Regions from separate parts of the Pseudomonas sp. 3-2 genome, predicted to be linked through region 2. Evidence: predicted binding sites of a transcription regulator. Region 2 holds the regulator's gene; each other region holds the start of a gene.
What was found. Region 2 encodes sigma-54, which starts transcription at its own class of promoters, with help from an activator protein. Its sites were predicted from a motif close to ANTGGCATNNANNTTGCTNT; they were not measured.
Positions count from the first base shown of each region.

Region 1 (6,522 bases), 1.1 Mb from region 2:
GGGCGAAAAGGGTGAGCGACGTCTTTGTCGTAGGTGGGGCAACCGCCGTTGGTTACCTGTAGGGATTGCTTAGCGAGATTTGTGCCAATAGTCTGAAATCGCGTTACGGCCAATCGCGGGCAAGCCCGCTCCCACAGGTTCCGCATTAATCACAGAGACTGTGTACGACAACGAAACCTGTGGGAGCTGGCTTGCCAGCGATGGGGCCTTTACAGGCCCCACGAAACTTCAGCCAAGCAACTCGCTCATGGCAATGATTTGCTCCGCCACCTGAATCAGTTTCTGCTGGCGGCTCATGGCCTGGCGGCGCATCAGGGTGTAGGCCTCTTCTTCGTTGCAGTCCTTCATTTTCATCAACAGGCCTTTGGCCAGTTCGATGCGTTTGCGCTCGGCCAGTTGCTGGTCGCGGGCCTGTAGCTGGGCGCGCAAGGCCTGATCGCTTTCGAAGCGGGCCATGGCCACGTCGAGAATCGGCTGCAGGCGCTGTGCGTGAATGCCTTCGACGATGTAGGCACTGACCCCGGACTTGATCGCCTGACGCATCACGCCGGGATCATGCTCGTCGGTGAACATCACGATCGGCCGGGGCTGGTCGCGGCTGACCAGCACCACTTGCTCCATCACATCGCGGCTCGGTGACTCGGTATCGATCAGGATCACGTCCGGACGCACCGTTTCGACGCGCGCCGGCAGGTCGATGGTCAGGCCCGACTCGTCGATCACCTCGAAACCGGCCTCGGTCAGCGCGGCTTTCAGGCGTCCGACTTTTTTCGCGGTGTCGTTGATCAGCAGAATGCGCAGCATGTTCGCGGTCTCCTGTCAGCGCTGGGCGAGAAGGGGTGCGCTGTCGCTCAGCGCGTGGAGCTTGAAGCTTCGGGCGTAGGTGGCCGGATCACTACCATCCCAGATTTTGCCGTCGATCAACTGGCTGCTGCGCATGTCCTTGCCCCAGGCTGCAACGCCCACAGCAGTCGCTGCGTCGCGATAGATCTCCAGTTGCTGCACCTGACGGGCGACGGCGAGGTAGTCCGGGTCATCGCGCAGCAAACCCCAGCGGCGGAACTGGGTCATGAACCACATGCCGTCCGACAGGTACGGCAGGTTCACCGCGCCATCGCCGTGAAAGCGCAGGGCGTGCGGGTCTTGCCAGCGATTGCCGAGGCCATCGTCGTAGTCGCCGAGAAAGCGTGGTTCGATGCAGGAGACCGGGGCGTCGAGGTACTCGGCGGCGCTGAGAAGTTGCGCGGTGCTGCGGCGGTTTTCCGGGCTTTCTTCAATGAATCGGCTGGCTTCCAGGATCGCCATCACCAAGGCCCGCGCGGTGTTGGGGTATTGCTCGACGAAGGCGCGGGTGCAGCCGAGGACTTTTTCCGGATGATCGGGCCAGATGGTCTGGCTGGTGGCCAGGGTGAAACCGAGATTCTGCTGCACGGCGCTGGCCGCCCAGGGCTCGCCGACGCATAAACCATCGATGCGACCGGCCTGAAGGTGCGCGACCATTTGCGGCGGCGGCACCACCACGCTGTCGACATCCTGCAACGGATGAATGCCCTGGCTCGCCAGCCAGTAATACAGCCACATGGCATGGGTGCCGGTCGGGAAGGTCTGGGCGAAGGTCAGTTTTGCGCGGGTTTGGTGCACATGATGGTGCAGCGCTTCAGGACCGGTCACGCCCAGGCCCTGCAAGCCGTGGGACAGGTTGAGGCTCTGGCCGTTCTGATTCAGACCCATCAGCACCGCCATGTCGGTTGACGCGACGCCGCCGATGCCCAGATGCACCGCGTAAATCAGACCGTAAAGGCTGTGGGCGGCATCGAGTTCGCCGCTGACCAGATTGTCCCGCAGGTTGGCCCAGGAACTCTGGCGCTTGAGATTCAGGGTCAGGCCGTAAGGCTGGGCAAAGCCCTGAGTGGCGGCGACCACCAGCGAGGCGCAGTCGCTCAGGGCCATGAAGCCCAGGTTGATCGCGCTTTTTTCCGGGGCATCGCTGCCGTTGACCCAGGCCAGCGGCCCGGCGGAGGTTTGAGTCATGAAAGCCACCCTCAAAAAAAACGTCGTCCCAGGCTTTGCCCGCGCAAAACCGAGAGACGACGCCATTGTCCTTGCCTGCACGCCACCATTGGCCTGCCGGCTGATGCCGTGGAAGGTGCAAGGCATATGCCATGCGCACGGATTTACCCGTGCGCCTCGCGCGGCGGGGGGATGCCCGGCTATAATCGCCGCCTCTTTTCGCCGTCCGAGTCATAGCCGCCCATGTACACCCTGGCCCGTCAGCTGTTGTTCAAACTTTCCCCGGAAACCTCCCACGATCTATCGCTGGATCTGATCGGCGCGGGCGGGCGTTTGGGCCTCAACGGCTTGCTGTGCAAGGCCCCGGCGTCGCTGCCGGTGACTGTCATGGGCCTGGAGTTCCCGAACCCTGTGGGTCTGGCGGCCGGTCTGGACAAGAACGGCGCGGCCATCGACGGCTTCGCCCAGCTGGGTTTCGGGTTTGTCGAAATCGGCACCGTGACCCCGCGTCCGCAGCCGGGCAACCCGAAACCACGGATTTTCCGCCTGCCGGAAGCCGAGGCGATCATCAACCGCATGGGGTTCAACAACCTCGGTGTGGATAACCTGCTGGCGCGGGTGGCGGCGGCCAAATACAAAGGCGTGCTGGGGATCAACATCGGCAAGAACTTCGACACTCCGGTCGAGCGCGCAGTGGACGACTACCTGATCTGCCTGGACAAGGTTTACGCCCACGCCAGTTACGTCACGGTCAACGTCAGCTCGCCGAACACCCCGGGCCTGCGCAGCCTGCAGTTCGGCGATTCGCTCAAGCAATTGCTGGCGGACCTGGCCACGCGCCGCGCCGAACTGGCGCTGCGCCACGGCAAGCATGTACCGCTGGCGATCAAGATCGCGCCGGACATGACCGACGAAGAAACCGCGCAAGTCGCCCAGGCACTGATCGAAACCGGGATGGACGCGGTGATCGCCACCAACACCACCCTCAGCCGCGTGGGCGTCGAAGGCATGGAACACGGGGACGAGGCGGGCGGTCTGTCCGGCGCGCCGGTTCGCGAGAAGAGCACCCATACCGTGAAAGTGCTGGCGTCCGAGCTGGGCGGCAAGCTGCCGATCATCGCGGCGGGCGGCATCACCGAAGGCAAGCATGCGGCCGAGAAGATCGCGGCCGGCGCGAGCCTGGTGCAGATCTACTCCGGCTTCATCTATAAGGGCCCGGCGCTGATCCGCGAGTCCGTGGATGCGATCGCCGCCAAGCGCTGATCCTTTGTGGGAGCGAGCAGGTCGAGTCGTCGCACCGTCGCTCCCACAGGTTTTGTGTATGGCATAAATAATGCGGCGGGCATAAAAAAGGGCTCCTCGAAGGAGCCCCTGGGCCGTAGCCCGCCGTCCGGGAAGGACGTGCATGGTGATCAGGTTGTTACGAAATCAGATTGTCGTGTCGGAATAAGTGCCCTGTGTCAGCCGACGGCGTGAAGTTCGTTGAGTCTGTGGATTCCCGCAGTGCCGGTCATACCGTCCCAGTTGTCGCCGCGTCCTTCTCGCCAGCCGTTGATCCAGGCTTGACGTACCGACGGTAGAGTAAATGGGCAAAGCTCACGGGATTTACCACCAACGCCATATTGATATCCGCGCAAAAATGCTCTTTCCAACGGATCACGCTTAAGTCTTCTCATAGGGTGTTTCCCTCACTTGTTGACTGTTTTTGTCGCGTCGACCTCAATTGAGGTCTGGCAGAAAAACTCTGCCGTTGGCGGCTCGCTGCCGGCGTGGCGAGCCAAGGTGTTGACGCCGTTGCGACGTCAACCTGTGTTCAGTTCTAACCAATGAGTCACATCGATGGAATGACCGTTTTGTCATAAGGACGTAACGAAAAAGATGCTATGGCCATAAGTAACCGCGTATTTATCCAGCGTCCATTGGCCAAACCCCGGTATGATCGGCCCCGCGCTGGATGATGAGGTTAATCCTTTAGTGAGAATGACCCACGTTTACGCTGGGCTACTATTCGACGAAGGGTTGCTTTGAGTCATTTTGTTGCTTCAACTTTTTTATCTGTCCCGGCATCTAAGCTCTTTTAACCCGAGCAGCGGGGATGGAACGGCACACCTTCGTGCCACGCGGGCGCTCTTGTAGAAAAGCGCCTGATTGAAAACCGGATCGGCAATGCGTTGCCGGTTCATCAGCCAAAGGCTCTGGAAAAACCATGTCCGACCGTTTCGAACTCTTCCTCACTTGCCCCAAAGGCCTTGAAGGCCTGCTCATCGAGGAAGCCGTCGGGCTTGGCCTTGAAGAGGCCCGCGAACACACCTCCGCCGTGCGTGGCATGGCGACCATGGAAACCGCTTATCGCCTGTGCCTCTGGTCGCGTCTGGCCAACCGGGTGCTGCTGGTCCTTAAGCGCTTCCCGATGAAAAACGCCGAAGACCTGTACCACGGCGTACTCGACGTCGACTGGCAGGACCACATGCTGGCCGACGGCACCCTGGCCGTGGAATTCAGCGGTCATGGCTCAGGCATCGACAACACCCACTTTGGCGCCCTGAAGGTCAAGGACGCCATCGTCGACAAACTGCGCACCCCGCAGGGCGACCGTCCAAGCATCGACAAGCTCAACCCGGATCTGCGCATTCACCTGCGCCTGGATCGCGGCGAAGCGATTCTGTCTCTCGATCTGTCCGGCCACAGCCTGCACCAGCGCGGCTATCGCTTGCAGCAGGGCGCCGCGCCGCTGAAGGAAAACCTCGCAGCCGCCATCCTGATCCGTTCCGGCTGGCCGCGCATCGCCGCCGAAGGTGGCGCGCTGGCGGACCCGATGTGCGGTGTCGGTACGTTCCTGGTCGAAGCCGGCATGATCGCCGCCGATATGGCGCCGAACCTGCGTCGCGAACAGTGGGGCTTTACCGCCTGGCTCGGTCACGTGCCGGCGCTGTGGAAAAAACTGCATGAAGAAGCCGTCGAGCGTGCTGCTGCCGGTCTGGCCAAGCCGCCGCTGTGGATTCGTGGTTATGAAGCCGACCCACGCCTGATTCAGCCGGGCCGCAACAACGTCGAACGCGCCGGCCTGAGCGAGTGGATCAAGATCTATCAGGGCGAAGTCGCGACCTTCGAACCGCGTCCGGACCAGAACCAGAAAGGTCTGGTCATCTGCAACCCGCCGTACGGCGAGCGTCTGGGTGATGAAGCCAGTCTGTTGTACCTCTACCAGAACCTGGGCGAGCGTCTGCGTCAGGCCTGCCTGAACTGGGAAGCGGCGGTGTTTACCGGCGCGCCGGACCTGGGCAAGCGCATGGGCATCCGCAGCCACAAACAGTATTCGTTCTGGAACGGCGCGCTGCCGTGCAAGCTGCTGTTGATCAAGGTCCTGCCGGATCAGTTCGTCACCGGCGAGCGCCGCACCCCGGAGCAGCGTCAGGCCGAGCGCGAGCAAGCCGCCTACGATCAGACGCCGAACGAGCCGCAAGAGCGCAAGTTCAACAAGAACGGTAACCCGATCAAACCGACGCCGGCCCCGGCGCCAGTGGTCGAGCAGCCGCGCCTGAGCGAAGGCGGGCAGATGTTTGCCAACCGTCTGCAGAAGAATCTCAAGGCGATGGGCAAGTGGGTCAAGCGCGAAGGCATCGACTGCTACCGCGTCTACGATGCGGACATGCCGGAATACGCCATGGCCATCGACCTGTACCACGACTGGGTACACGTTCAGGAATATGCCGCGCCGAAGTCGATCGATCCCGAAAAAGCCTCGATCCGCATGTTCGATGCCCTGGCGGCCATCCCGCAGGCGCTGAACATCGACAAGAGCCGCGTGGTGGTCAAGCGCCGCGAGCGTCAGAGCGGCACCAAGCAGTACGAGCGTCAGGCGGCTCAGGGCAAGTTCAATGAAGTGACCGAGGGCGGCGTGAAGTTGCTGGTCAACCTCACCGATTACCTCGACACCGGGCTGTTCCTCGATCACCGGCCGATGCGCATGCGGATTCAGAAAGAGGCGGCCGGCAAGCGCTTCCTCAACCTGTTCTGCTACACCGCGACCGCCAGCGTGCACGCAGCCAAGGGCGGCGCGCGCAGCACCACCAGCGTCGACCTGTCGAAAACCTACCTCGACTGGGCGCGCCGCAACCTGTCGCTCAACGGTTTCTCCGACAAGAACCGTCTGGAGCAGGGCGATGTGATGGCGTGGCTTGAGAACTGCCGTGAAGAGTACGACCTGATCTTCATCGATCCGCCGACCTTCTCCAACTCCAAGCGCATGGAAGGCATCTTCGACGTGCAGCGTGATCAGGTGCAGTTGATCGACCTGGCCATGGCGCGTCTGGCAGCGGGCGGGGTGTTGTATTTCTCCAACAACTTCCGCAAGTTCCAGCTCGAAGACAACCTGGCCGAGCGTTACGCGGTCGAGGAAATCACCGCCAGCACCATCGACCCGGATTTCGCCCGCAACGGCAAGATCCACCGCGCCTGGAAAATCACGGCTCGTTGACACTCTGCAACATTGGATCCACAGAGCCTTGATTT
Region 1 is NZ_CP081200.1:2,054,057-2,060,578, forward strand. Features, by position in the region: gene K3819_RS09470 (ANTAR domain-containing response regulator) at 229-804, opposite strand; gene K3819_RS09475 (CmpA/NrtA family ABC transporter substrate-binding protein) at 820-2,031, opposite strand; gene K3819_RS09480 (quinone-dependent dihydroorotate dehydrogenase) at 2,254-3,273, shown strand; gene rmf (ribosome modulation factor) at 3,471-3,686, opposite strand; gene rlmKL (bifunctional 23S rRNA (guanine(2069)-N(7))-methyltransferase RlmK/23S rRNA (guanine(2445)-N(2))-methyltransferase RlmL) at 4,217-6,487, shown strand.
Region 1: the regulator sigma-54 is predicted to act here: its motif matches at 2,146-2,165, upstream of K3819_RS09475 (CmpA/NrtA family ABC transporter substrate-binding protein).

Region 2 (6,522 bases):
TCCCATGGCACGTGACCAGTGAGCGCGGCGAAGTGAACTCCGGTGGCACCGAGGTCGAGCTGATCGACTCGGTACGCGTCAAGCGCACCGACGAAAAGAACCGCGACACCCTGATCACCTCCACTCGCATGACGGTGTTCCCGCAGCAGCAATATGCGCAGACCCAGCAACCCGTTAGAATCGACGGCGCTGGCGGTGTATCGACTGGCGTAGGAATGAAAGCGTATTTGAAGGAAAGCAGGATACACCTGCTATCGAACGTAAGAGGACAGTATGAGGCTCGTTAAAACCCTCCCTATTTTGCTCAGTCTGGGCGCAGCACTGGGAAGCGTGAGCGCCTGGGCTCTGCCGAACGATCAAGAGCAGCCAATCCGCATTCAGGCCGACGATGCCCAACTGGACGACAAGAACGGCGTTGCCACCTACAAAGGCGACGTGATCATCACCCAGGGTTCGATGATCGTCAAAGGCAACACCGTGACCATGACCCGTGCGCCTAACGGCGACATCGACGTCGTGACCTCGGTCGGCAACCTCGCCTACTTCGAACAGTTGCAGACTGCCGGTGATGCCAAACCCGTTCAGGGCTGGGGCGTGACCATTCAGTACCACGCACAGCAGAACCGCGTTGTTCTGATCGACAAGGCCAAAGTCGTCGACAAGGACAACAACACCACTCAGGGCGAAAAAATCGTCTATGACACGGTGAAGAAACTGGCCAGCGCCGGTCGAGCCACTGGCAGCAAGGTCACCGAAGCGCGTCCGCGCATCGACATGGTGATCCAGCCGAAGAAGAAAACCGACGAGAAAACCCAGTAATGGCAACTCTGAAAGCTCAGCACCTGGCCAAGGCCTATAAAAGCCGCCAGGTCGTGCGCGACGTCAGCCTGTCGATCGACAGCGGTCAGATCGTCGGCCTGCTCGGCCCGAACGGCGCCGGCAAGACCACGTGCTTCTACATGATCGTCGGCCTGGTTCAGGCCGATCAGGGTCGCGTACTGATCGACGACCTAGACGTCAGCCACCAGCCGATGCATGGCCGTGCGAAGGCCGGTATCGGCTATCTGCCGCAAGAAGCGTCGATCTTCCGCAAACTGTCGGTGGCCGACAACATCATGGCCATCCTCGAGACCCGTCAGGAGCTCGACAAGGCAGGTCGTCGCAAGGAGCTGGAAAGCCTGCTGCAGGAATTCCACATCAGCCACATCCGCGACAACCTCGGCATGAGCCTGTCCGGTGGTGAGCGCCGCCGGGTAGAAATCGCCCGCGCACTGGCCACGGCACCGAAATTCATCCTGCTCGACGAACCGTTCGCCGGTGTCGACCCGATCTCGGTCGGCGACATCAAGCAGATCATCCACCACCTCAAGGCCAAGGGCATCGGTGTACTGATCACCGACCACAACGTCCGTGAGACGCTGGATATCTGCGAAACCGCCTACATCGTCAACGACGGCCAGTTGATCGCCGAAGGCGACTCCGCGACCATCCTCGCCAACGATCTGGTGAAGGAAGTCTATCTGGGTCACGAGTTCCGCCTGTAAGCGCGACAGCATCCGACCAGCCGTCCGGGTGCTGTAACGTTGAAGCGCCTTTTTATACGCTTTTATTGTTACAGCGCTCTAGGCAAACACGACAGTTTCAGGCATATAATTTGCTTAAGTTTGGCGCTCCGGCGCCCTGTAGTGGATGGCGCATAGCGCCGGCGAATAAGGTGTTAAGCCCCTGCCATGAAACCATCGCTAGTCTTGAGAATGGGCCAGCAGCTGACGATGACACCGCAGCTGCAACAGGCCATCCGCCTGCTCCAATTGTCGACCCTGGATCTGCAACAGGAAATCCAGGAGGCTCTGGAATCCAATCCGATGCTCGAACGCCAGGAAGACGGCGACGACTTCGACAACTCCGATCCCATGGCCGACAACGCCGAACAGAAGCCCAACACCGAGATCCAGGAACCCTCCTATCAGGAGACCGCGCCGACAGTCGACAACCTCGAAGACGGCGAATGGAACGAGCGAATCCCCAACGAATTGCCGGTGGACACCGCCTGGGAAGACGTCTACCAGACCAGCGCCAGCAGCCTGCCAAGCAGCGACGATGACGAGTGGGACTTCACCACCCGCACCTCCGCCGGCGAGAGCCTGCAAAGCCACCTGCTGTGGCAGTTGAACCTGGCACCGATGTCCGACACCGATCGCCTGATCGCCGTCACCCTGATCGATTGCATCAACAATCAGGGCTACCTGGACGAAACCCTCGAAGAAATCCTCGACGCCTTTGATCCGGAGCTCGACATCGAGCTGGACGAGATCGAAGCCGTCCTGCACCGCATCCAGCAATTCGAACCGGCCGGCATCGGCGCACGTAACCTGGGCGAATGCCTGCTGCTGCAATTGCGCCAGCTGTCGGCCAAGACCCCCTGGCTGGCCGAGGCCAAGCGCCTGGTCACCGATTACATCGACCTGCTCGGTAGCCGCGACTACAGCCAGTTGATGCGGCGCATGAAGCTCAAGGAAGACGAGCTGCGCCAGGTCATCGAACTGGTGCAGAGCCTGAACCCGCGCCCCGGTTCGCAGATCGAATCCACCGAAGCCGAATACGTGGTGCCTGACGTCATCGTGCGCAAGGACAACGAGCGCTGGCTGGTCGAGCTGAATCAGGAGTCGGTGCCACGCCTGCGGGTCAACGCCCAATACGCCGGTTTTGTGCGCCGCGCCGACACCAGTGCCGACAACACCTTCATGCGCAACCAGTTGCAGGAAGCCCGCTGGTTCATCAAGAGCCTGCAGAGCCGCAACGAAACCCTGATGAAAGTGGCCACCCAGATCGTCGAACACCAGCGCGGGTTTCTGGAGTACGGCGACGAAGCCATGAAGCCGCTGGTCCTGCACGACATTGCAGAAGCGGTTGGCATGCACGAGTCGACGATTTCCCGCGTAACCACGCAAAAATTCATGCATACCCCACGGGGCATATATGAACTGAAATACTTTTTCTCCAGCCATGTGAGCACCTCCGAGGGCGGTGAATGCTCGTCCACGGCGATCCGCGCGATCATCAAGAAACTGGTTGCCGCGGAAAATCAGAAAAAGCCGTTGAGTGACAGCAAGATCGCTGGTTTACTGGAGGCACAAGGCATTCAGGTGGCTCGCCGCACCGTCGCCAAGTACCGCGAATCCCTCGGAATCGCGCCTTCGAGCGAACGCAAGCGGTTGATGTAAGCCACGTTACAGCGTTCCAGTGGCAGGCTCTTCGGCCTGCCGCTTTATGCACTGGCAACGAAGGAGAAGCTGTATGCAAGTCAACATCAGTGGACACCAACTGGAAGTTACCCAGCCTCTGCGCGAGTACATCGAGCTCAAGCTCAAGAAGCTCGAAGGGCATTTCGACAAGATCACCAACGTGCAAGTCACGATGTGCGTCGAAAAACTGAAGCAGAAAATCGAAGCCACGCTGCATATTCCCGGCAATGAGGTCGTCGCAAACGCGGAACATACCGATATGTACGCTGCGATCGACGCGCTGACCGACAAGCTTGATAAACAACTCAAAAAGCATAAGGAAAAGACCCAGAGCCTGCTTCAGGGCGCTACCGGTCGATAACCCCCACCCCCATGATCCGACTTGAAAGTATCCTGACCCCCGGCCGTTCCCTGGTGAACGTGCCGGGCGGCAGTAAAAAGAAAGCCCTGGAACAAATTGCCAACCTGATCGCCCGGGAAGTTCCGGATCTGGAGATGCAAGATGTCTTCGAGGCATTGATTGCCCGTGAAAAACTGGGCTCCACCGGTTTTGGCAACGGCATCGCCATTCCCCACTGCCGCCTCAAGGGCTGCGAAGCGCCGATCAGTGCGCTGATGCACCTTGATGCCCCTATCGATTTCGACGCTATCGACGGCGCGCCCGTGGACTTGCTCTTCGTCCTGCTGGTACCGGAAGCCGCCACCGATGCACACCTGGAGCTGTTACGCCAGATCGCCAGCATGCTCGACCGCAAGGACGTGCGCGACAGACTGCGCAGCGCGCCAAGCAACGAAGCCTTGTACCAGGTTGTACTGGAAGAACAGAACAGGCCGTAACCATGCGCTTGATCATTGTCAGTGGCCGTTCCGGCTCGGGTAAAAGTACTGCCCTGGATGTCCTTGAGGACAACGGTTACTACTGCATCGATAACCTGCCGGCAGGCCTTCTGCCGGATCTGGCCGAACGTGCGCTGGTTCATACCGAAATGCTCCAGCCGCTGGTGGCCGTCTCGATCGACGCCCGCAACCTGCCGAGTCATCTGTCACGTTTTCCAGAGTTGCTCGAGGAAGTGCGCAGCCGGCACATCCAGTGCGATGTCCTGTACCTCGACGCCGATGACGAAACGTTGCTCAAACGCTTTTCGGAAACTCGTCGTCGTCACCCGCTCAGCAATGCCAACCGCTCGCTGGCCGAAGCCATCGACGACGAAACCGCCCTGCTGGGCCCGATTGCCGATCTGGCCGATCTGAAGGTCAATACCACCAATCTGAACCTCTACCAACTGCGCGACACCATCAAGCTGCGCCTGTTGAACCAGCCGGAGCCGGGTACCGCGTTTCTGGTGGAGTCTTTCGGTTTCAAACGCGGCATGCCGGTGGATGCGGATCTGGTGTTCGATGTACGCTGCCTGCCGAACCCGTACTGGAAACCTGAACTGCGCGCGCAATCCGGTCTCGATCAGCCGGTCGCCGAGTATCTGGCGGCGCAGCCTGAGGTCGAGGAGATGTACCAGGATATTTACACGTACCTGCACAAATGGTTGCCGCGCTTTGCCGCGAGTAACCGCGCTTACGTCACCATTGCCATCGGCTGCACCGGCGGGCATCACCGTTCCGTTTACCTGACCGAACGTCTTGGCCAGGCGCTGCAGAAGACCCTGAAGAACGTCCAGGTTCGCCACCGCGACCTCAGCTAAAGGATTCACACCGCGATGCCTGCTCGTGAAATCGAAATCATCAACAAGCTGGGCCTGCACGCCCGCGCATCGGCAAAATTCGTCGGAGTGGCGGGCCAGTTTCCCGATTGCACGATCAGAGTCGGCCGCACCCCGGAAACCACGGTTGACGGTAAAAGCATCATGGCGATGATGATGCTCGCAGCCGGCAAGGGCACCAAAATCCACCTGAGTACCGAAGGCCATCAGGAACAGGAAGCCATGGACGCGCTGGTGACACTGATCAACAACTACTTCGACGAAGGTGGTTGAAACACTTGAAGTGAGGGAGCTTGCTCCCTCCTCCCGGTTCAGCCCAACGCGGTATCCATCACCATCATCAGACAGAAGCCGATCAGCAACCCCAGGCTTGCCAGCTTCTCATGGCCATTGCGTCGCGACTCGGGGATGACTTCGTGAGTCACCACCAGCAGCATGGCGCCCGCCGCCAACGCCAATCCCAAGGGCAGCAACAGTTCGGCAAGACTGACCAGCCACGCACAGAGCAGCGCGAACATTGGTTCGACCAGACCTGACGCTGCGCCAATCAAAAACGCTTTGACCCGCGACATACCGGCACCAGCCAGTACCAGGGCAATCACCAGCCCTTCGGGCACATCCTGCAAGGCAATGCCCATGGCCAGACTGTCTGCGTCCGGCATTCCACCGCCCGCCGAGACACCGACCGCCATGCCTTCCGGGATGTTATGGGCAATGATGGCGAACACGAACAACCAGATCCGTGGCGGAATCACCGGATGTTCGACGGTGCCGATGAGCATTTCCGGCGAGGCCCCCGACACACGGCGATCAACCAGATACAGGCCGAACGCCCCGAGCATGATGCCGAAGCAAATCAGGCCGCTGGCGCCCCATGGGCTCAGTCCCAGACTTTCGGCGGCGGCGATTCCCGGTACGATCAACGAAAACGCGGTTGCCGCCAGCATCACGCCAGCGCCAAAACCCAGCAGCGTATCGCCCAGCGCCTGGGGCATGTTGCGGATCACCAGCACCGGAACTGCCCCGAGTGCGGTGCCGAGGGCGCAGATCGCGCCGCCCTGCAATGCCCGCGACAGTCTCGGTTCCAGATTCAGCCATTCCAGCCCATGCGCGACCAGCAAGGTCATGCCCGCCAACAGCAGCAGCGATCCGATTGCGTAACGAAACATGCGCCCACTTCCGATCGCCAGTGTCTCAGTGCCCATAGTCCGCCTTGGAATTGTTTTTATAGAAGACTTAAACCAGCGCCGCCTGATAGCGCGCAGCAACTTGTGGCCAGTTGATCACGTTGTAGAACGCGCTGATGTATTCCGGCCGACGGTTCTGATAACGCAGGTAGTACGCGTGTTCCCACACGTCGAGCCCGAGAATCGGCGTGTTGCCGTTCATCAGCGGGCTGTCCTGGTTGCCGCTGCTTTCCACCACCAGTTTCTTGTCGGGCGTGACGCTGAGCCACGCCCAGCCACTGCCGAAACGGGTCAACGCGGCTTTGGTGAAGGCTTCCTTGAAGCTGTCGAGGCCACCCAGCTGCTCATCGATCGCCCTGGCCAGCGCACCGTCCG
Region 2 is NZ_CP081200.1:1,003,849-1,010,370, reverse strand. Features, by position in the region: gene lptC (LPS export ABC transporter periplasmic protein LptC) at 1-287, shown strand, start outside; gene lptA (lipopolysaccharide transport periplasmic protein LptA) at 274-819, shown strand; gene lptB (LPS export ABC transporter ATP-binding protein) at 819-1,544, shown strand; gene K3819_RS04405 (RNA polymerase factor sigma-54) at 1,731-3,224, shown strand; gene hpf (ribosome hibernation-promoting factor, HPF/YfiA family) at 3,298-3,606, shown strand; gene ptsN (PTS IIA-like nitrogen regulatory protein PtsN) at 3,618-4,082, shown strand; gene rapZ (RNase adapter RapZ) at 4,085-4,942, shown strand; gene K3819_RS04385 (HPr family phosphocarrier protein) at 4,958-5,233, shown strand; gene K3819_RS04380 (ZIP family metal transporter) at 5,272-6,165, opposite strand; gene K3819_RS04375 (superoxide dismutase) at 6,197-6,522, opposite strand, start outside.

Region 3 (6,522 bases), 2.6 Mb from region 2:
GAGAGGAGGTGCAGCGAAGCAAACCGTAGGCGATGCCCCCGGATGAATCCCGTAACGAAGGAACACCGAGCCAAAGCGAGGTGCCGAACGCCGGGGCCCAGCGTTTTGGTTACTTTTGGGCGTCTGCAAAAGTGACTCGCCGTAAGGGCGAAACCGCCAGCGGCAGCACCCGAAGCAACGGATAAACACCCCAACCCCCAGCCAAAAAAAAGCCCCTCAAAAAGAGGGGCTCCTTAACCAGCCAAAACCCAGAAATCAGGTCATCTGAATAATGGTCTGCATGATAGTGCTCTGAGTCGAAATGGTCTTGGCGTTCGCCTGATAGTTACTCTGCCCCTTGATCAGATCAACCAGCTCATTGGTCAGGTTAACGTTCGACTCCTCCAGCGAGTTCGAAACCACCGAACCCAGCGTACCGGTCTCCGGCGCATCGTAGCCCGGAATACCCGAAGCGAAAGTCTCTTTCCAGCTGGTACCACCGATCGGCTGCAAGCCCTGCTCGTTGGTGAAGCTCGCCAGCGCAACCTGGCCGATGGCCTTGCTCTGGTTGTTGCTGAAGTTGGCGAACAGCGTACCGGTACCGTCGATGGTCAGGTTGGTGATCTGGCCAGTGGCGTAACCATCCTGAGTCGGGATCGAACGCGCGGTGTCAGCGTTGTATTGAGTGGTCTTGGCCATCGAAATGGTAATGCCGGCCGGGTTAGCCGAAGCACCGTTGGCCGTCCACACACCGTTGGTCACAGTGCCCGGTACCCAGCCAGTGAGTTTCAGGTCGCTGCTGATCACTGCAGGCGGAGTGCTGACCTGAGTCAGCTTGCCAGTGGAGTCAAAGGTCATGGTCGATGCGACAGGCGCAGTGACTTTCGGGTCGCTGCCGGTAGCATCCGGGTTGCGACCGTCCACCAGGGTGTAGACCTTCCAGGTGTTGGCGCCGGTCTTCACCATGTACTGATCCATGACATGGGAGTTGCCCTGGCTGTCATAGATCGGAGTGCTGAACGACTTGGTGTAGGTCGCGAGGTTGGTCGGGTCGAACTTGCCGGCCACTGCTGTGTCGTCGATCACCGGAGCCGTCGAGTTCAGGTTGATGGTCGAGGTCACCAGCGAGGTGGACTTCGGCGCCAGGTTCGAGGTGTCGATCTTCAGATCGGTCAACACGCCGTTGATGATCTTGCCGTTGGAGTCCACACCGTAACCTTGCAGACGCGAGGTGTAGTCGGTGTTGGTGATGAAGCCGTCCTTGTCGACCTTGAACGTACCGGCACGGGTGTAGGAGATCGAACCGTTGTTGCTCAGGGTGAAGAAGCCCGAACCGTTGATCCCCATATCCAGCACGTTGCCGGTGTTGTTGATGTCGCCTTGGGTGAACTGCTGGGAAACGTTGGCCAGACGCACGCCGTTACCAATGACCTTGCTGCCGCTGCCCAGGCGAGTCGCCGAGTAGACGTCTTCGAATTCTGCGCGGGACGATTTGAAACCGGCGGTCGCGACGTTGGCGATGTTGTTGCCGGTCACGTCCAGTTGTTTGTTGGCTGCATAGAGACCGCTAAGGCCGATATTGAAAGACATATTCCACTCCTTTGTGCCGGTTAGTCGGCTCTATATACCAATGGTTTGTACTTTGGACAGGGCGACGGTGCCCTTGCCGGACAGGTTGAGCATCAGCTCGCCGCCGGTCTGGCTGATCGTCACGCTGGTGACCGTGGCTGGCAGATAGGTCGCCAGGTCGGTCGCGGTGCCGTTGATCGAGGCGTTGGCCTTGACGGTGTAGGTACCGGTTTTCACCAGGTTGCCGTCCTTGTCCTTGCCGTCCCAGGTGAAGCTTGCATCGCCTGCGGCGCGACTGCCCAGATCGATGGTGCGAACGGTGGCGCCGCTGCTGTCGGTGATGGTGACGGTACCGCCGGCAATCGACGACGGAACGGTGACCGAACCGGTCATGCCTTTGCTCGGATCGTCCAGCTGAACCGTGTTGGTCTGCACAATCACATTGCGACCCACCAGCGACGACGCCTGCAGGGCTTGCGACGAGTTGTAGTTGCCGGCCAGCGAACTGACGGTGCTGTTGAGGGTGGTGATCCCCTCGAGGCTGCTGAACTGCGCGAGCTGGGCAACGAATGCGCTGTTGTCCTGCGGGTCGAGCGGGTTCTGGTTCTTCAGCTGAGTCACCAGCAGTTGCAGGAACGCGTCCTTGCCCAGGGCCTGGCCGCCGGTCGAGCTGTTGGTGGCCGAAGCGATGCCGCCGGTGGTCGTGCTACTGGTCTTCTTCGAAGAGTTGGCCAGTATGTCGTTCATCGTCAGGCTGCTGGTGGTATCGGTAACACTCATGGCAGTCGCCCCTTATCACTGACCGAGGGTCAGTACCTTCTGCATCATGGTTTTGGCGGTGTTCATCATTTCGGCGTTGGTCTGGAACGACCGGCTCGCGGAAATCATGTCAGCCATTTCTTCCACCACGTTGACGTTCGGGTAGTAGACGTAGCCTTTGGCGTCGGCCGCCGGATGGTTCGGCTCGTAGCGCGCTTCGAGGTTGCTCTGGTCTTCGACCACGCCCATGACCTGCACGCCCTGGCCCGCAGCATCCTGGTTCTGGAACAGCGAATTGCTGCCGCCGCTCTGGCCGCCCTGGAACATGGTGGCGAACACCGGGTGACGGGCGCGATAAGTCTGGTCGATGCTCGACGAGACGGTCTCGGCGTTGGCGATGTTCGAGGCCACGGTGTTGAGACGGGTGGTCTGGGCGCTCATGCCGCTGCCGGCAATGTTGAAAACGCTGGACAGGGACATGGATTACTCTCCGCGCAGGGCTGACACAAGCCCTTTGAATTTGCTGTTGAGCAGGGTGAAGCTGGCCTGGAAGCCGACGGCGTTTTCCGCGTAGTTCGACTGTTCCAGTTGGGCGTCCACGGTGTTCTGGTCGATCGACGGCTGCATCGGCGTGCGATACATCAGCGACTCGTCGCCATTGCCCAGACCTTCAGCTTCGATGTGACGGCTGTTGGTCATGTTCAGGGCGATGGTGCCGTTGGCGTTCTTCTGGCTCTGTGCTTCGAGCACTTTGGAGAACTCCAGATCCCGCGCCTTGTAATTCGGGGTGTCGGCGTTGGCGATGTTGTTGGCCAGCACTTCGGCACGCTGGGCGCGGAAGCCCAGAGCCTTTTCGTGAATGCCGAGCGCTTTATCGAAGCTGATGCTCATGTCGGGAACCTTCAGGTGACCGGATTTTTCGTAACTGGGTTATAGCAAGCGGCGTGCCAGTTTGAGAAAGCCCCGGATTACGGGGCTTTGCATGCAATCGGCAACACGGCAATGCCAGAAAAGCGGCAACCGGTTTCCGCCGGATGCCGCTTTTCTGCCGCCTGCCACCGGCAAAAACCTTCAGGCATAAAAAAACGGGAGCCCCTGAGGACTCCCGTTTTTTGTGTCGCCAGTGTTTCACTTCGCCTGGTAGATGATCCCCGGGCTGCACTGAACCATCTGGTAATGATCCGGCAGACCGTTCAGCGCTTCGGAAGCGCCAAGGAACAGATAACCGCCCGGCTTCAGCGTGCTGTGGATGCGCAACAGGATGTCCTTCTTCACCTCGGCGGAGAAGTAGATCAGCACGTTGCGGCAGAACACGATGTCGAACTTGCCAAGGCTTGCGTAGCTGTCGAGCAGGTTGAACGAGCGGAATTCCACCCGGTTCTTGATCGGCGCCTTGATCGCCCAGCGCCCCGGCCCTTTCGGGTCGAAGTAGCGCTGCAGACGATCGGCGGACAAGCCGCGGCCAATCGCCAGGCTGTCGTACTCGCCGGTCTTGCAGTTGGTCAGCATGCTGCCGGACAGATCCGTGGCAACGATCTGCACGCCCATCTTCAACTGACCGATGTTCGTCCGCTCGAACTCGTCGATCGACATCGACAGCGAGTAGGGTTCCTGACCCGACGAGCAGGCCGCCGACCAGATCCGCAGACGCTGGTTGGGAGCGGCCTTGATCGCTTCGGGCAGCACCTTGTTCTTCAAGACTTCAAACGGATAGGTGTCGCGAAACCACAGGGTTTCGTTGGTCGTCATGGCATCGACCACCTGCTCGCGCAAACCGCTGCGCGGCTGGGTCTGGATGCGCTGAACCAGCTCACCCAGGGACTTGATGCCTTGCTGCTCCATCAGTTTGTTGAGACGGCTCGAGACCAGATACTGCTTGTTTTCACCGAGCAAAATGCCACAGGCTTTTTCCAGGAAGACCCGGAACTGTTCGAAATCCAAATTACCCGTAGACAAATGATGCCGCCTCTTAAATCGTGTTGAACGCCGAGGGCAGAAGGCCCTTAGCTGATGTCTGCTGCTTTGATCCGGTCGACTACCCGGGATGCCAGGTCATCAGGACGGAATTTGGCCAGGAAGTCATCGGCACCGACTTTCTTGACCATCGCCTGATTGAACACACCCGACAACGAAGTATGCAGGATGATATGAAGCTTTTGCATGCGAGGGTCGCTGCGAATCTCGGCCGTCAGGGTGTACCCGTCCATCTCCGGCATTTCGATGTCGGAGATCATCATCAGGAACTCTTCTTCCGGCTTCTTGCCCTCGTCGACCAGCTTGCGCAGGTAATCCAGCGCCTGCCTACCATCGTTCAATGCCACCACTTCGACACCGACCGTCTGCAGGCAACGCGTCACCTGCTTGCGCGCCACCGACGAGTCATCGACCGTCAGCACCCGCAGCGACAACGCCTTGCTCTGGGTCTCGACATCCACCACGCCGACCGAAATCGCTTCCGGGGTCGGCGCAACTTCCGCCAGCACCTTCTCGACGTCGATGATTTCGACTAACTGATTGTCGACCCGAGTCACAGCGGTCAGGTAGTGATCGCGTCCGGTGCCCTTGGGCGGCGGATGAATCTCTTCCCAGTTCATGTTCACGATACGTTCCACCGAGCGCACCAGGAAACCCTGGGTCTTGGTGTTGTATTCCGTGATGATCACAAACGGACTGTTCTTGTCTTTCAAAGCACCGGAGCCGGTCGCCATCGCCAGATCAAGAATCGGAATGGTCGCCCCCCGGATATTCGCCACCCCGCACACGACAGGACTGGACTTGGGCATCAGCGTCAGTTGCGGGCACTGCAGCACTTCCCGAACCTTGAACACGTTGATCCCGTAGAGCTGCTGACCGTCGAGACGGAACAACAACAGCTCCAGGCGATTCTGCCCCACCAGTTGCGTGCGCTGGTTCACCGAATCCATTACACCAGCCATGCCCAGACTCCTACACCAACGCCAAGTGTTGTTGCGACGCACATTCATTGCTAAACGGCACGGCGCTTGCTTTTTAACTCGTATGAACGCTCAAACGACATTTTTCCGACGCCTGACATCTCCCCTCCGCAGAGGGCTTTGCGCGATGTCCGCCGTTTGCCTGTCTTTCGCTGGCAGCCCTGCCGTTGCTGATGCGGTTACCATGCCTGACATGCTTATCGGCGTCACTCAGGGCTTTCTTGAATTCACCGTAGAAGACTATCTGGCCACCAGTCAAACGGAAGGCCGTTATGAAATCGAGGTCAACCAGCTCGATCCACGCATGCGCATGCCTATGTGCGACAAGGAATTGACAGCGACACTGGAGAGTCCGGCACGTCCACTGGGCCGTGTCACGGTCAAGGTCCGCTGCGAAGGCGCCTCCCCCTGGACGGTGTTCGTGCCCGCTCAAGTCCGCCTGTTTCGCGAGATTGTCACCACCACCCGGCCACTCAAGCGCGCCGGCATCATCGAGCCGCAGGACGTGACCTTGCGCGAGCGCGACGTCAGCACGATCAATCAGGGTTTCCTGACGTCGGTGGATGAAGCCATCGGCCAGAAATTGACCCGACCAACGGTAGCCGATCAAGTCATTACCCTGGTGCATCTGGAACAGGCGGAAGTCGTTCGCAAGGGCGATCAAGTGGTGATCACTGCCCGCAGCGGCACCCTCGCCGTACGGATGCCGGGCGAAGCGCTGGCCAACGGCGGCCTGAAAGAACAGATTCGAGTGAAGAACCTCAACTCCCAGCGGGTCATCAAGGCGCAGGTTGTGGCGCCCGGCCAGGTGGAAGTAGCGATGTAAGCGGCGAGTGAGCGGCAGGATGAACGGATATTTGAAAAGCCCCTGAGCGTTTGGCAGAAAACTGGCGCTGACCAGAGCTGTTCCCTAAACTGTGCCGCAGCAGGACCTGCAACGGCGCATGCAAGCTCATTGCTAAATGGGCCTAAAGTTTTCCAGGGGATGGCCGAGAACATGGCAAGCGTCCAAATTCCCAGAGGTTTTTAACATGGTCATCGATTTCAGCCGTTTGAACAGCTCCTCGTCACTTACGGGCAGTACACGTACCAGCAACGCCAAGGAAACCGCCGAAACCGGCACCTCCGCGCCGCTGAATACCCCGGCCGAACAGGCCAGTACCGCAAAAAGCGGGGAATCGGTACACCTCAGCAATGAGGCTCAACAGTTGCAGAAGGTCACTGACAAGCTGCGTGATCAGCCTGCCGTCGACAAGGCCCG
Region 3 is NZ_CP081200.1:4,840,677-4,847,198, forward strand. Features, by position in the region: gene flgE (flagellar hook protein FlgE) at 256-1,569, opposite strand; gene flgD (flagellar hook assembly protein FlgD) at 1,600-2,328, opposite strand; gene flgC (flagellar basal body rod protein FlgC) at 2,344-2,787, opposite strand; gene flgB (flagellar basal body rod protein FlgB) at 2,791-3,198, opposite strand; gene cheR (protein-glutamate O-methyltransferase CheR) at 3,436-4,263, opposite strand; gene K3819_RS21915 (chemotaxis protein CheV) at 4,311-5,243, opposite strand; gene flgA (flagellar basal body P-ring formation chaperone FlgA) at 5,326-6,087, shown strand; gene flgM (flagellar biosynthesis anti-sigma factor FlgM) at 6,293-6,522, shown strand, end outside.
Region 3: the regulator sigma-54 is predicted to act here: its motif matches at 3,240-3,259, upstream of flgB (flagellar basal body rod protein FlgB).